2 regions of the Streptomyces sp. NPDC049887 genome follow, and region 1 is predicted to be linked to the other one. Evidence: riboswitches for the same ligand, from Rfam matches in the RefSeq annotation. Region 1 holds a riboswitch; the other holds the start of a gene.

Region 1 (5,356 bases):
CACGGACGCGCCCCCCGTGGACGAGGACCTGGACCGGCTCACCCAGCGCGAGCGCGAGGTGCTGCGGCTGATCGCCCGGGGCTACGCGTACAAGGAGATCGCCAAGCAGCTCTTCATCTCGGTGAAGACGGTGGAGTCGCATGTGTCGGCGGTGCTGAGGAAACTGCAGCTGTCGAACCGGCACGAGCTGACGCGCTGGGCGACGGCACGCCGGCTGGTCTGAGCCCGCGAGCCCCGGTGGAACACCACGAGTCCGGTGAGGACCCGGGGCGGTACCTCCTTCTTGACGTCCTGGTGGCGCGACCCGATCGTCAAGGACGGCACCACGGGGCAGGTTTCCGGCGTCCGCGGCGAGGTCTACGTCCGGCCGCCCCCGCAGTACGACGAACCCGCCTACCGCAACACGAAGTTCCCGGTCGTCGAGCTGCTGCCGGGGTACCCGGGGTCGGCGAAGGCGTGGTTCGCCACGCTCGACGTGCAGGAGCAACTGGGGCCGTTGACGGAGAGCGGCGAGATCGCCCCGTTCACCCTCGTCGCCCCGCGCACGACCCTGCCCCGCCGGGCGACCCCGCCCCGGGCCGCCGGCGAGTCGCGCCCGCACCCCACGGGCCGGCACGATCAGGCGATCCGCGTCGCTCCCGCGTAGGGCATCTGGTCGATCGGCGCGATCCGTACCGGCGCTCCCGGACGAGGGGCGTGGATCATTTGGCCACCACCGATGTACAGACCCACGTGCGAGACGCCGGAGTAGAAGAACACCAGGTCTCCCGGCGCCAGCCGGGACCTCGGAACCCGCTGCCCCGCGTCGATCTGGCTGTACGTGGTGCGCGGCAGCGCCACCCCGGCGGAGCGCCAGGCGGCCTGGGTCAGCCCCGAGCAGTCGAAGGCGGACGGCCCCGTCGCGCCCCAGACGTAGGGCTTGCCGAGGGCCCCGTACGCGTAGGCGACGGCCTGTGCGGCACGGGGGTTGGGCGCGGCGACGGCGGGTCCGGTGCGGACCGTGCCGCGGTCCGCGCGGCCCGCGGCGGTGCCGTCCCGCCCGGCGTGGGCCGCGCGCTCTTCGGCGGTGAGTCGCGCCAGCAGGGCCTGGGCCGCGGCCAGCTTCTTCCGCACCACCGCGCGGTGGTGGGCCACGCGGGCCCGCTGCTCCTCGAACTCGGCCAGCCGCTCACCGGCCTCGGCGCGCACCTGCTCGAGCTCTCTCGTCTGCCGCCGCAGCGCGGCGAGGGCCGCGGTCCGGCGGTCACCGACCCGCTCGGTCAGCTCGGCGCCCGCGAGGTACCGCGCGGGGTCGGAGTCGAGGACGAGCCGCAGGGCGGGATCGAGGCCGCCCGCCCGGTACTGCGCCCTCGCGAAGGAACCCAGCGCGTCGCGGGAGGCGTTCAGGCGCTCCGTGCGCCGGGCGGCCTCGTCGCGGAGTTCCCCGGCCTCCCTCAGCGCCGTATCGGCCTTCTCCTTCGCCCCGTTGTACTTCTCGGTCTCGGCCTCCGCTTCCTGGTACAGCCGGTCGGCTCCGGCCCGGACCTCGTCCGCGGTGGGCACCGGCTCGGCCTGCGCGGCGCCCTCGAAGGCGGTGGTGGTGGCCGCACCGGCGAGCGCGAGAGTGGCGGAGAGGCGTGCGGCGGTGCCGGGAAGCGTGCGCTGCCTGGGCTTGCGGTGCGCTGCCACGAGGGCCTGTCCTTCCGTAGGGGCCCGCCGGTACGGGGACCGGCGGCGGACCGCACAGGGGGAGCGGCCCGCCACCGGCTCTTCCGGCGGGGGCGGCCGGCGGCCGTCCGGGTGCGGACGGTGGTGGAGCCGACCACCTGGGTGAGGACGCTAGAGCTCTCGGTCACCGCGAAGTGGCGCCATGAACGGAATTGGCATGAGAAGGACCGCGTGGGTTCGCTTTGGGACCGTCCGGCTAGGCTCCGGTGCCATGGACGTACTCATCAATGTCTTCGTCGCCCTTCACATCATCGGCATCGCCGCGCTGCTCGGCGGTTTCCTCACGCAGATGAAGGCGATGGGGGCGGGGGCGGCGCGCTTCACGCCCGGGATGCTGCACGGCGCGCTGACCATGCTGGTGACGGGTGTGGCGCTGGTGGGACTGAACCAGGCGGACGGCCAGCCCGTGAACAACCTCAAGATCGGTATCAAGCTCGCCGTGCTCGTGGTGATCCTGGCGCTCGTCTACGTCAAGCGGGACGAGGAGACCGTGGACAAGGGGGTGTTCGCGGCGGTCGGCGGCCTGACCCTGGCGAACGTCCTCATCGCGACCCTGTGGACCTGAGTGGTCCGGGCCCGTGCACGGCTCGCGCCGCAACCCCCTGTCCCGAAGGGCGTCGCGGCGCGAGTGCGTGACTCCGTGGGGCGGTTGTCGTGGGTCACCGGCCCGCGAGAACGCTACGCGGGCCGGACGCTGCCGTGGATCGGCATGTAGTAGATCGACTCCTCGCGGACGTTCGCGCCCGGCTTGGGGGCGTGGATCATCTTGCCGTCGCCGATGTAGATCCCGACGTGGCTGATGTCGTCGTAGAAGAAGACCAGGTCGCCCGGGAGCAGATCGGCCGTCGCCACGCTCTGTCCGGCCTTCACCTGGTCCCAGGTCGTCCGGGGGAGGTCGACGCCCGCCGCGCGCCAGGCGGCCTGGGTGAGCCCGGAGCAGTCGAACGAGCTCGGGCCCGTCGCGCCCCAGACGTACGGCTTGCCGATCTGGGCGCGCGCGAAGGACAGCACCTTCTCGGCCTTGGCCGCGTACGTGCCGCCGGTCGTTCCGGAGGTCGTCCCCGTACCCGAGCCGGATTCCGCGCCGGTGCCCGTCTGTTCGCGCTCCTGCCGCTCACGCTCCTGGAGCTGCCGTTCGGCCTCGGCCTCGGCTTCCGCCTTGGCCCTCGCCTCGGCCTTCCGGCGGGCCTCCTCCTCCTTCTTGCGCTCGAGTTCGGCGAGCCGGGCCCGCTCCTCTGCGGTCAGCTGCGACAGCAGCTCCCGCGCCTCGGCGAGCTTCTTCTGGACGGCCTGCTTCCTGGCGCGCAGCGACTCCTGTGAGTCCGTGAGGGTCTCCAGGCTCCGGGTGGCCTGGGCGCGCTGCTTCGCCGCCTCGGCCCGCTGGGTCTCGTAGTCGGCGATGGCGCCGCGCTGCTGCTCGGTCAGCCGGTCCATCAGTTGTGTCTGGTCGGCGTAGGACTGCGGGTTGTCGGCGAAGAGCAGTGCGGCGGTCGGGGTGACGGCGCCGGTGCGGTACTGGGCGGCCGCGTAGCTGCCGAGGGCGCGCCGGGACTCGTTGAGCGCCTCCGTGCGCTCGGCGGCCTCGTCGAGGGCCCGGTCCACCTTGCGGCGCTGCTGTTCGGCGGACTCCTTCGCCTTGTTGTACTCCTGGGTCGACGAACCCGCCTGGCGGTAGAGGTCGTCGACCTTCTTCTGGACTTCTTCGATGCTGGGCTTCGGGTCGGCTGTCGCATTCTGGGCCGAGAGGAGCGAGACCCCCGCTATCGCGGCCGTCGTGAACCCGACGGCAGGTGTGTTCGTACGTGTGCGGCTGCGCGGCTTGCGGTGCGACGCCAAGGCCGGCATCTCCTTCCGTGGAACGCCTACCGGGTTAGCTGTCGGGTTCGGACGGAACGGAAGGTTTGCCCTACGGACCAGGTGAAACCAGGCCCGATTCACCCCGGTTGTGCTTTCTGAGTGGGTCCCCGGTTCCGAAGTCCTCTGTGAGGAGCACGGATTCGGCGCGGCTGCCCGGCCGACGTGGTTCGTCGAAGGGGGTACGGGCCGCCTGGGCGAGCACGCTAGCCAAAGTGTGGTGCTGCTGTGAAGGAGAGTGGTCGATATGCCCGATACATTTTCGTGACCTTGGCGCTATGTGTCCGTGTCATGACTGGAGGTGTCCGATGGTGATTCCCGCGAAGGCGGCGGCGGGCTGTCCGTGGGGCCGCCTAGACTCGGAGAGCGATGAGCAGCCTCTTTGACGACAGTTTCCTGGCGGACCTCCAGCGCACCCCGGCCCCGGAGGACCCCCCGCCACCGGAGGACGACGAGCACCTGCCCGCGGACGAGGTCCCGCACGACCTCTTCGAGGGCAGGTTCGACGTGCCCCCGTCCGGGGACGCCCACTACCGCAACGGGGCCCCGCGCCCCGTCATCGACCCGGCGGCCCTGCTCGACGGGCTGAACGAGCAGCAGCGCGCCGCCGTCGTCCACACGGGATCGCCGCTGCTCATCGTCGCCGGCGCCGGCTCCGGCAAGACCCGGGTGCTGACCCACCGGATCGCCCATCTGCTGGCGACCCGCGACGTCCACCCCGGCCAGATACTGGCCATCACCTTCACCAACAAGGCCGCGGGCGAGATGAAGGAGCGCGTCGAGCAGCTCGTCGGCCCACGCGCCCGCGCCATGTGGGTCTCCACCTTCCACAGCGCGTGCGTCCGCATACTGCGCCGGGAGAGCAAGAGGCTCGGCTTCACGTCGTCCTTCTCGATCTACGACGCCGCCGACTCCAAGCGGCTGATGGCACTGGTCTGCCGCGATCTGGACCTCGACCCGAAGCGGTACCCGCCGAAGTCGTTCAGTGCCAAGATCTCGAACCTGAAGAACGAGCTGATCGACGAGGAGACCTTCGCCGACCGGGTTGGTGGGGGGACCGCCCAGGCCGAAGGCTCCGGGGGAGGTTTCGAGAAGACGCTGGCCGAGGCGTACCGGATGTACCAGGCACGCCTCCGCGAGGCCAACGCGCTGGACTTCGACGACATCATCATGACCACGGTCCATCTGCTCCAGGCGTTCCCGGACGTCGCCGAGCACTACAGGCGCCGGTTCCGCCATGTCCTGGTCGACGAGTACCAGGACACCAACCACGCCCAGTACACGCTCGTGCGCGAGCTGGTCGGGACGGGCTACGACGACCTCGGCCCCGCCGAGCTGTGCGTGGTGGGCGACGCCGACCAGTCGATCTACGCGTTCCGCGGCGCCACGATCCGCAACATCCTCCAGTTCGAGGAGGACTACCCGGACGCGACCACGATCCTGCTCGAGCAGAACTACCGCTCGTCCCAGACGATCCTCTCCGCCGCCAACGCCGTGATCGAGCGCAACGAGAGCCGTCGTCCCAAGAACCTGTGGACGAACGCGGGCGCCGGAGCGCACATCACCGGCTACGTCGCGGACACCGAGCACGACGAGGCCCAGTTCGTCGCCGACGAGATCGACCGGCTGACGGACGCGGGCGAGGCCAGGGCCGGGGACGTTGCGGTCTTCTACCGGACCAACGCCCAGTCCCGTGTCTTCGAGGAGATCTTCATCCGCGTCGGCCTGCCGTACAAGGTCGTCGGCGGGGTGCGCTTCTACGAACGCAAGGAGGTCCGCGACGTCCTCGCGTACC
Region 2 (5,356 bases), on a different contig from region 1:
CGACGAGTCCATGGAGAACCAGCGGGACGTCGTCAAGAACGAGCGCCGCCAGCGCTACGACAACGTTCCGTACGGCACCGCGTTCGAGAAGCTGACCGCGCTCGCCTACCCCGAGGGCCACCCCTACCACCACACCCCGATCGGCTCGATGGCCGACCTGGACGCGGCGACGCTGGAGGACGCGCGGAACTTCTTCCGCACCTACTACGCGCCGAACAACGCGGTGCTGTCCGTCGTCGGCGACATCGACCCGGAGCAGACGCTCTCCTGGATCGAGAAGTACTTCGGGTCCATCCCCATGCACGACGGCAAGCAGCCGCCGCGCGACGGTTCGCTCCCGGAGGTCATCGGTGAGCAGCTGCGGGAGGTCGTGGAGGAGGAGGTTCCGGCCCGGGCACTCATGGCCGCGTACCGTCTGCCGCACGACGGCACCCGTGAGGCCGACGCAGCCGACCTGGCTCTGACGGTCCTCGGCGGCGGCGAGTCGTCCCGGCTGCACAACCGGCTCGTCCGCCGCGACCGCACGGCCGTCGCCGCCGGCTTCGGCCTGCTCCGCCTGGCCGGCGCCCCCTCGCTGGGCTGGCTGGACGTGAAGACGTCCGCGGGCGTCGAGGTCCCCGACATCGAGGCGGCGGTCGACGACGAGCTGGCCCGCTTCGCCGCGGAGGGGCCCACGGCGGAGGAGATGGAGCGGGCCCAGGCCCAGCTCGAGCGCGAGTGGCTGGACCGCCTCGGTACCGTCGCCGGCCGCGCCGACGAGCTGTGCCGGTACGCCGTGCTGTTCGGCGACCCGCAGCTGGCGCTCACCGCCGTCCAGCGGGTGCTCGACGTCACCGCCGAGGAGGTGCAGGCCGTCGCCAAGGCCCGGCTGCGCCCGGACAACAGGGCCGTGCTCGTGTACGAGCCCGTCGCGCGAGCCGACGCCGGGAACGCCGAGGACAACGACGACGCAGAGGGGACGGACCAGTGACCGACGCTGCCGTGACCATGGACCTCCATCCGCAGCCGCAGCCCGGCGAGGCCAGGCCCTGGGCCTTTCCCGCCCCCGAGCGGGGCACGCTCGGCAACGGGCTGACCGTGCTGCGCTGCCACCGTCCCGGACAGCAGGTCGTGGCCGTGGAGATCTTCCTCGACGCTCCGCTGGACGCCGAGCCCGAGGGGCTGGACGGTGTCGCCACGATCATGGCCCGCGCACTGTCCGAGGGCACGGACAAGCACTCGGCCGAGGAGTTCGCCGCGGAGCTGGAGCGCTGCGGCGCCACGCTCGACTCGCACGCCGACCACCCGGGGGTGCGGATCTCCCTGGAGGTGCCGGTCTCGCGGCTGCCGAAGGCCCTCGGCCTGCTCGCCGAGGCGCTGCGCGCCCCGCTGTTCGCCGACAGCGAGGTCGAGCGGCTCGTGCGCAACCGGCTGGACGAGATCCCCCACGAGACGGCGAACCCGGCCCGCCGGGCGGCGAAGGAGCTCTCCCGGCAACTGTTCCCGCCGTCCTCACGGATGTCGCGGCCGCGGCAGGGCACGGAGGAGACCGTCGAGCGCATCGACTCCGCCGCGGTCCGGGCCTTCTACGAGGCGCACGTCCGCCCGGCCACGGCCACGGTCGTGGTCGTCGGTGACCTCGAAGGGGTGGACCTGGACGCCGTGCTGACCGACACGCTCGGCGCCTGGACGGGCGACTCGGCCGAGAGCCGCCCGATGCCGCCGATCACCGCCGACGACACGGGCCGCGTCGTCATCGTCGACCGACCCGGCGCCGTGCAGACCCAGTTGCTGATCGGCCGGATCGGCCCCGACCGTCACGACCGGGTCTGGCCCGCCCAGGTCCTGGGCACGTACTGCCTCGGCGGCACGCTCACCTCGCGCCTGGACCGCGTGCTGCGCGAGGAGAAGGGCTACACCTACGGCGTACGGGCCTTCGGCCAGGTGCTGCGTTCGGACACCCCGGCGTCGCCGGGCGGGGCCTCCGGCGCCTCGATGCTCGCCATCAGCGGCTCGGTCGACACCCCGCACACCGGTCCCGCTCTCGCCGACCTCTTCGAGGTGCTGCGCGTCCTCGCAGCGGAGGGCCTGACGGACACGGAGCGCGATGTCGCCGTGCAGAACCTGGTGGGCGTGGCGCCGCTGAAGTACGAGACGGCCGCCTCCGTGGCGGGCACGCTGGCCGACCAGGTCGAGCAGGGGCTCCCGGACGACTACCAGGCCCAGTTGTACGCGCGGCTGGCCGGGACCGGCACGGTGGAGGCGACCGCCGCGGTCGTCAACGCCTTCCCCGTGGACCGGCTCGTCACGGTCCTCGTCGGGGACGCCTCCGAGATCGAGGAGCCCGTCCGGGCGCTCGGAATCGGTGAAGTGACCGTTGTCACGGGCTGATTGACCGCCCGCGCTCCGGGGCACGTCTACGGGCCTCGTCGGTTTCACGCCGGCGGGGCCCGTTCACGTACCCGGAACGGCCTCCCCCTATGTCCGGTTTGATGGGGAGGAGTGGTGTCTGCCCTGTGGCGTGCACTACAAAGATCCGTGTCTGTTTGGTGATTGGGCGAAGATCGGCTTAGCGTCTTCTGCGCTGTCCGCCAATTGCACGCGCCGCACCCGCGGCATCGGGCAGCCATCGCCGAGTCCCCGTCCGGCGCGAGCCTGGGGAGCCGGGGACCCATATGTCCCCTGGGGTGAATCGGGTGCCTTCGCCGCCGCGCGGAGGGGCCCGTAGGAGACCTTCCTGCTCCGAACCCGTCAGCTAACCCGGTAGGCGAGAAGGAAGGAAAGGATCAGCCACTTCATGGCGTTCACCCGTGCCACCGGGAAGCACCGTGGTCCGAGCCGCCTGTCGCGCAAGAGCGCGGGCGTCGCCTCCGTCGCGGCCATCGCCACCACCGGCGTCATCGGCACTCTCGCCTCCCCGGCCTTCGCCGCCGAGGCCGACGTCTCCGCCCCCGTCGAGGACACCGGCCTGACCCAGGCCGTCGCAGCCGACTCGCTCGCCGAACAGATCGACGCCCAGGCGGAGGCCCAGCAGCAGGAGGCCGCCCTGGTCGCCGCCCAGGAGAAGGCCGAGGCCGAGGCCAAGCGCAAGGCCGAGATCCGGGTGAAGGCCGCCCGTGACGCCGCGGAGCGTGCCGCCCGTGAGGCCGAGCGCAAGCGGCTGATGACGTACACGCTCCCGGTCGCCGGCTCCTATGTGAGCACCGACTACCACGCCGGGGGCGCCCAGTGGTCGTCCGGCAGCCACACCGGCGTCGACTTCCACGCCGCCTCCGGCACCGAGGTCGTCGCCGTCGGCATGGGCACCGTCGTGGAGGCCGGCTGGGGCGGCGCCTACGGCAACAACGTCGTCCTGCGCATGCACGACGGCACCTACACGCAGTACGGACACCTGTCCTCGATCAGCGTCTCGGTCGGCCAGCAGGTCACTCCGGGTCAGCAGATCGGCCTCTCCGGATCGACCGGGAACTCCTCCGGTCCGCACCTCCACTTCGAGGCCCGCACCGGCGAGGACTACGGCTCGGACATCGACCCGGTCTCGTACCTCCGCTCGCACGGTGTCCGCGTCTGACGCGCACTCGCCTCCGGCCCCGGCTCCCCTCCGAGCCGGGGCTTTCGGCGTATTCAGGCCAAAAGATATCCATGAATTACCATGGGTCTTCGGAAATTCCGGCCACCTGCCATAGAGTCACCGAAACAGACGTCGCTCGACGGGGTTTCGCGGCGATTAAAGCGGAGGTTCGGTATGCGCATTCCCGCGCGCTCGGTGTGCACGGCGATCCGCGACGACATCGTCTCCGGTGTGTTCGAGCGCGGCAGCCGCCTCACCGAGGAGCAGCTGGCGCGACGCTACGGCGTCTCGCGCGTCCCGGTCCGGGAGGCGCTGCGCACCCTTGAGTCGGAGGGTTTCGTCGTCACCCGCAGGCACGCCGGAGCGTGCGTGGCCGAGCCCACCGAGCAGGAGGCCGCCGACCTGCTGGAGATCCGGCTGCTGCTGGAGCCCCTGGGTGCAGCCCGGGCCGCCCAGCGGCGCACCGAGGCGCACCTCAAGGTGTTGCGCGGGCTGGTCAGACTCGGTCAGGACCGGGCCAGGCGCGGTCAGGGCGAGGACCTGCGCTCGCTCGGCGCCTGGTTCCACGAGACCCTGGCCCAGGCGTGCGGGAGCCCGGGGCTCACCGCGTTGCTGACCCAGCTCCGGTACAAGATCGCGTGGATGTACGCGGTCGAGCGGCCCGTCCGTCCCGTCGAGGCGTGGGCGGAGCACGGGGCGATCGTGGACGCGGTGGCGCGCGGCGACGCCGAGCGTGCCCGCGCGCTCACCGCGCTGCACGCCGAGCGGACGACGAGTGCGCACCGGCTGCGGATCCCCGCAGGCGTGAGGGTTTCGCAACATTCCGTAAACACGGCGGGTGACCGCACTTAACATTCGCGCCGTATACAAAGAGGGACATTGCGTGCCGGGGGCTTTTCCTGCTGCCGAAGAAACAGCCAGGACTAATTCCGGGGGGAAATGTGCGGGCCTCGGTGCCGGAAATCTCCGGCACCGAGGCCCGCACATGAATTCATCGGTTTCAGACGGTCTCAGGAAGCTCCTCGAGGCCCTCGGCCACGAGCTTCGCCAGACGCTCCAGGGCGGCTTCCGCGCCCTCCGCGTCCGAGGCGAGCACGATCTCCTCGCCGCCCTGCGCGCCGAGGCCGAGCACCGCGAGCATCGAGGCGGCGTTGACCGGGGTGCCACCGGCCTTGGCGATCGTGACCGGAACGCCGGAAGCCGTGGCGGCACGAACGAAGATGGACGCGGGGCGGGCGTGCAGGCCCTCGGCCCAGCCGACATTGACGCGGCGCTCAGCCATGGTGGTGCCCTTCGAGTCTCAGCGGGAAGCGTTGGCGGGTTGTCTAGACCAGTCTCTCATGGGGTGCGGAGTACCCGGCCACCGGCCCCGGCCCGTGCGGGGCCGGGATCGGCCCTCCCAGCCTGCCCTCGCACTTCGGGGAACGCGACCCGTGCCGGAGCCTTACCCTTGCCCCATGCAGACCCCGTCGGATCACGCCTACCCCGACCACTGGGAAGCCGACGTGGTGCTGCGTGACGGTGGCACCGCGCACATCAGGCCCATCACCACCGAGGACGCCGAGCGGCTCGTCAGTTTCTACGAACAGGTCTCGGACGAGTCCAAGTACTACCGGTTCTTCGCACCCTACCCACGGCTGTCTGCCAAGGACGTGCACCGGTTCACGCACCACGACTACGTGGACCGGGTGGGTCTCGCGGTGACCGTCGGCGGCCAGTTCATCGCGACCGTCCGCTACGACCGCATCAACGCGCAGGGCCTGCCGGCGTCCGCCCCGGCGGACGAGGCCGAGGTCGCCTTCCTGG

What was found. Region 1 has a riboswitch for cyclic di-AMP ahead of AB0J10_RS25365 (NlpC/P60 family protein). Riboswitches for the same ligand answer to the same signal wherever they lie in the genome.
Region 2: linked by a shared signal. The riboswitch ahead of AB0J10_RS07800 (M23 family metallopeptidase) and the one ahead of AB0J10_RS25365 (NlpC/P60 family protein) in region 1 are both predicted to bind cyclic di-AMP.

The regions. Positions count from the first base shown of each region.
Region 1 is NZ_JBFAMM010000023.1:85,499-90,854, forward strand. It holds gene AB0J10_RS25345 (response regulator transcription factor) at 1-223, shown strand, start outside; partial or broken gene AB0J10_RS25350 (esterase) at 329-553, shown strand; gene AB0J10_RS25355 (NlpC/P60 family protein) at 619-1,668, opposite strand; gene AB0J10_RS25360 (hypothetical protein) at 1,919-2,272, shown strand; gene AB0J10_RS25365 (NlpC/P60 family protein) at 2,386-3,552, opposite strand; cyclic di-AMP (ydaO/yuaA leader) riboswitch at 3,551-3,720, opposite strand; gene pcrA (DNA helicase PcrA) at 3,931-5,356, shown strand, end outside.
Region 2 is NZ_JBFAMM010000005.1:9,157-14,512, forward strand. It holds gene AB0J10_RS07790 (pitrilysin family protein) at 1-970, shown strand, start outside; gene AB0J10_RS07795 (pitrilysin family protein) at 967-2,370, shown strand; cyclic di-AMP (ydaO/yuaA leader) riboswitch at 2,600-2,763, shown strand; gene AB0J10_RS07800 (M23 family metallopeptidase) at 2,777-3,550, shown strand; gene AB0J10_RS07805 (GntR family transcriptional regulator) at 3,725-4,402, shown strand; gene AB0J10_RS07810 (HPr family phosphocarrier protein) at 4,551-4,832, opposite strand; gene AB0J10_RS07815 (GNAT family N-acetyltransferase) at 5,008-5,356, shown strand, end outside.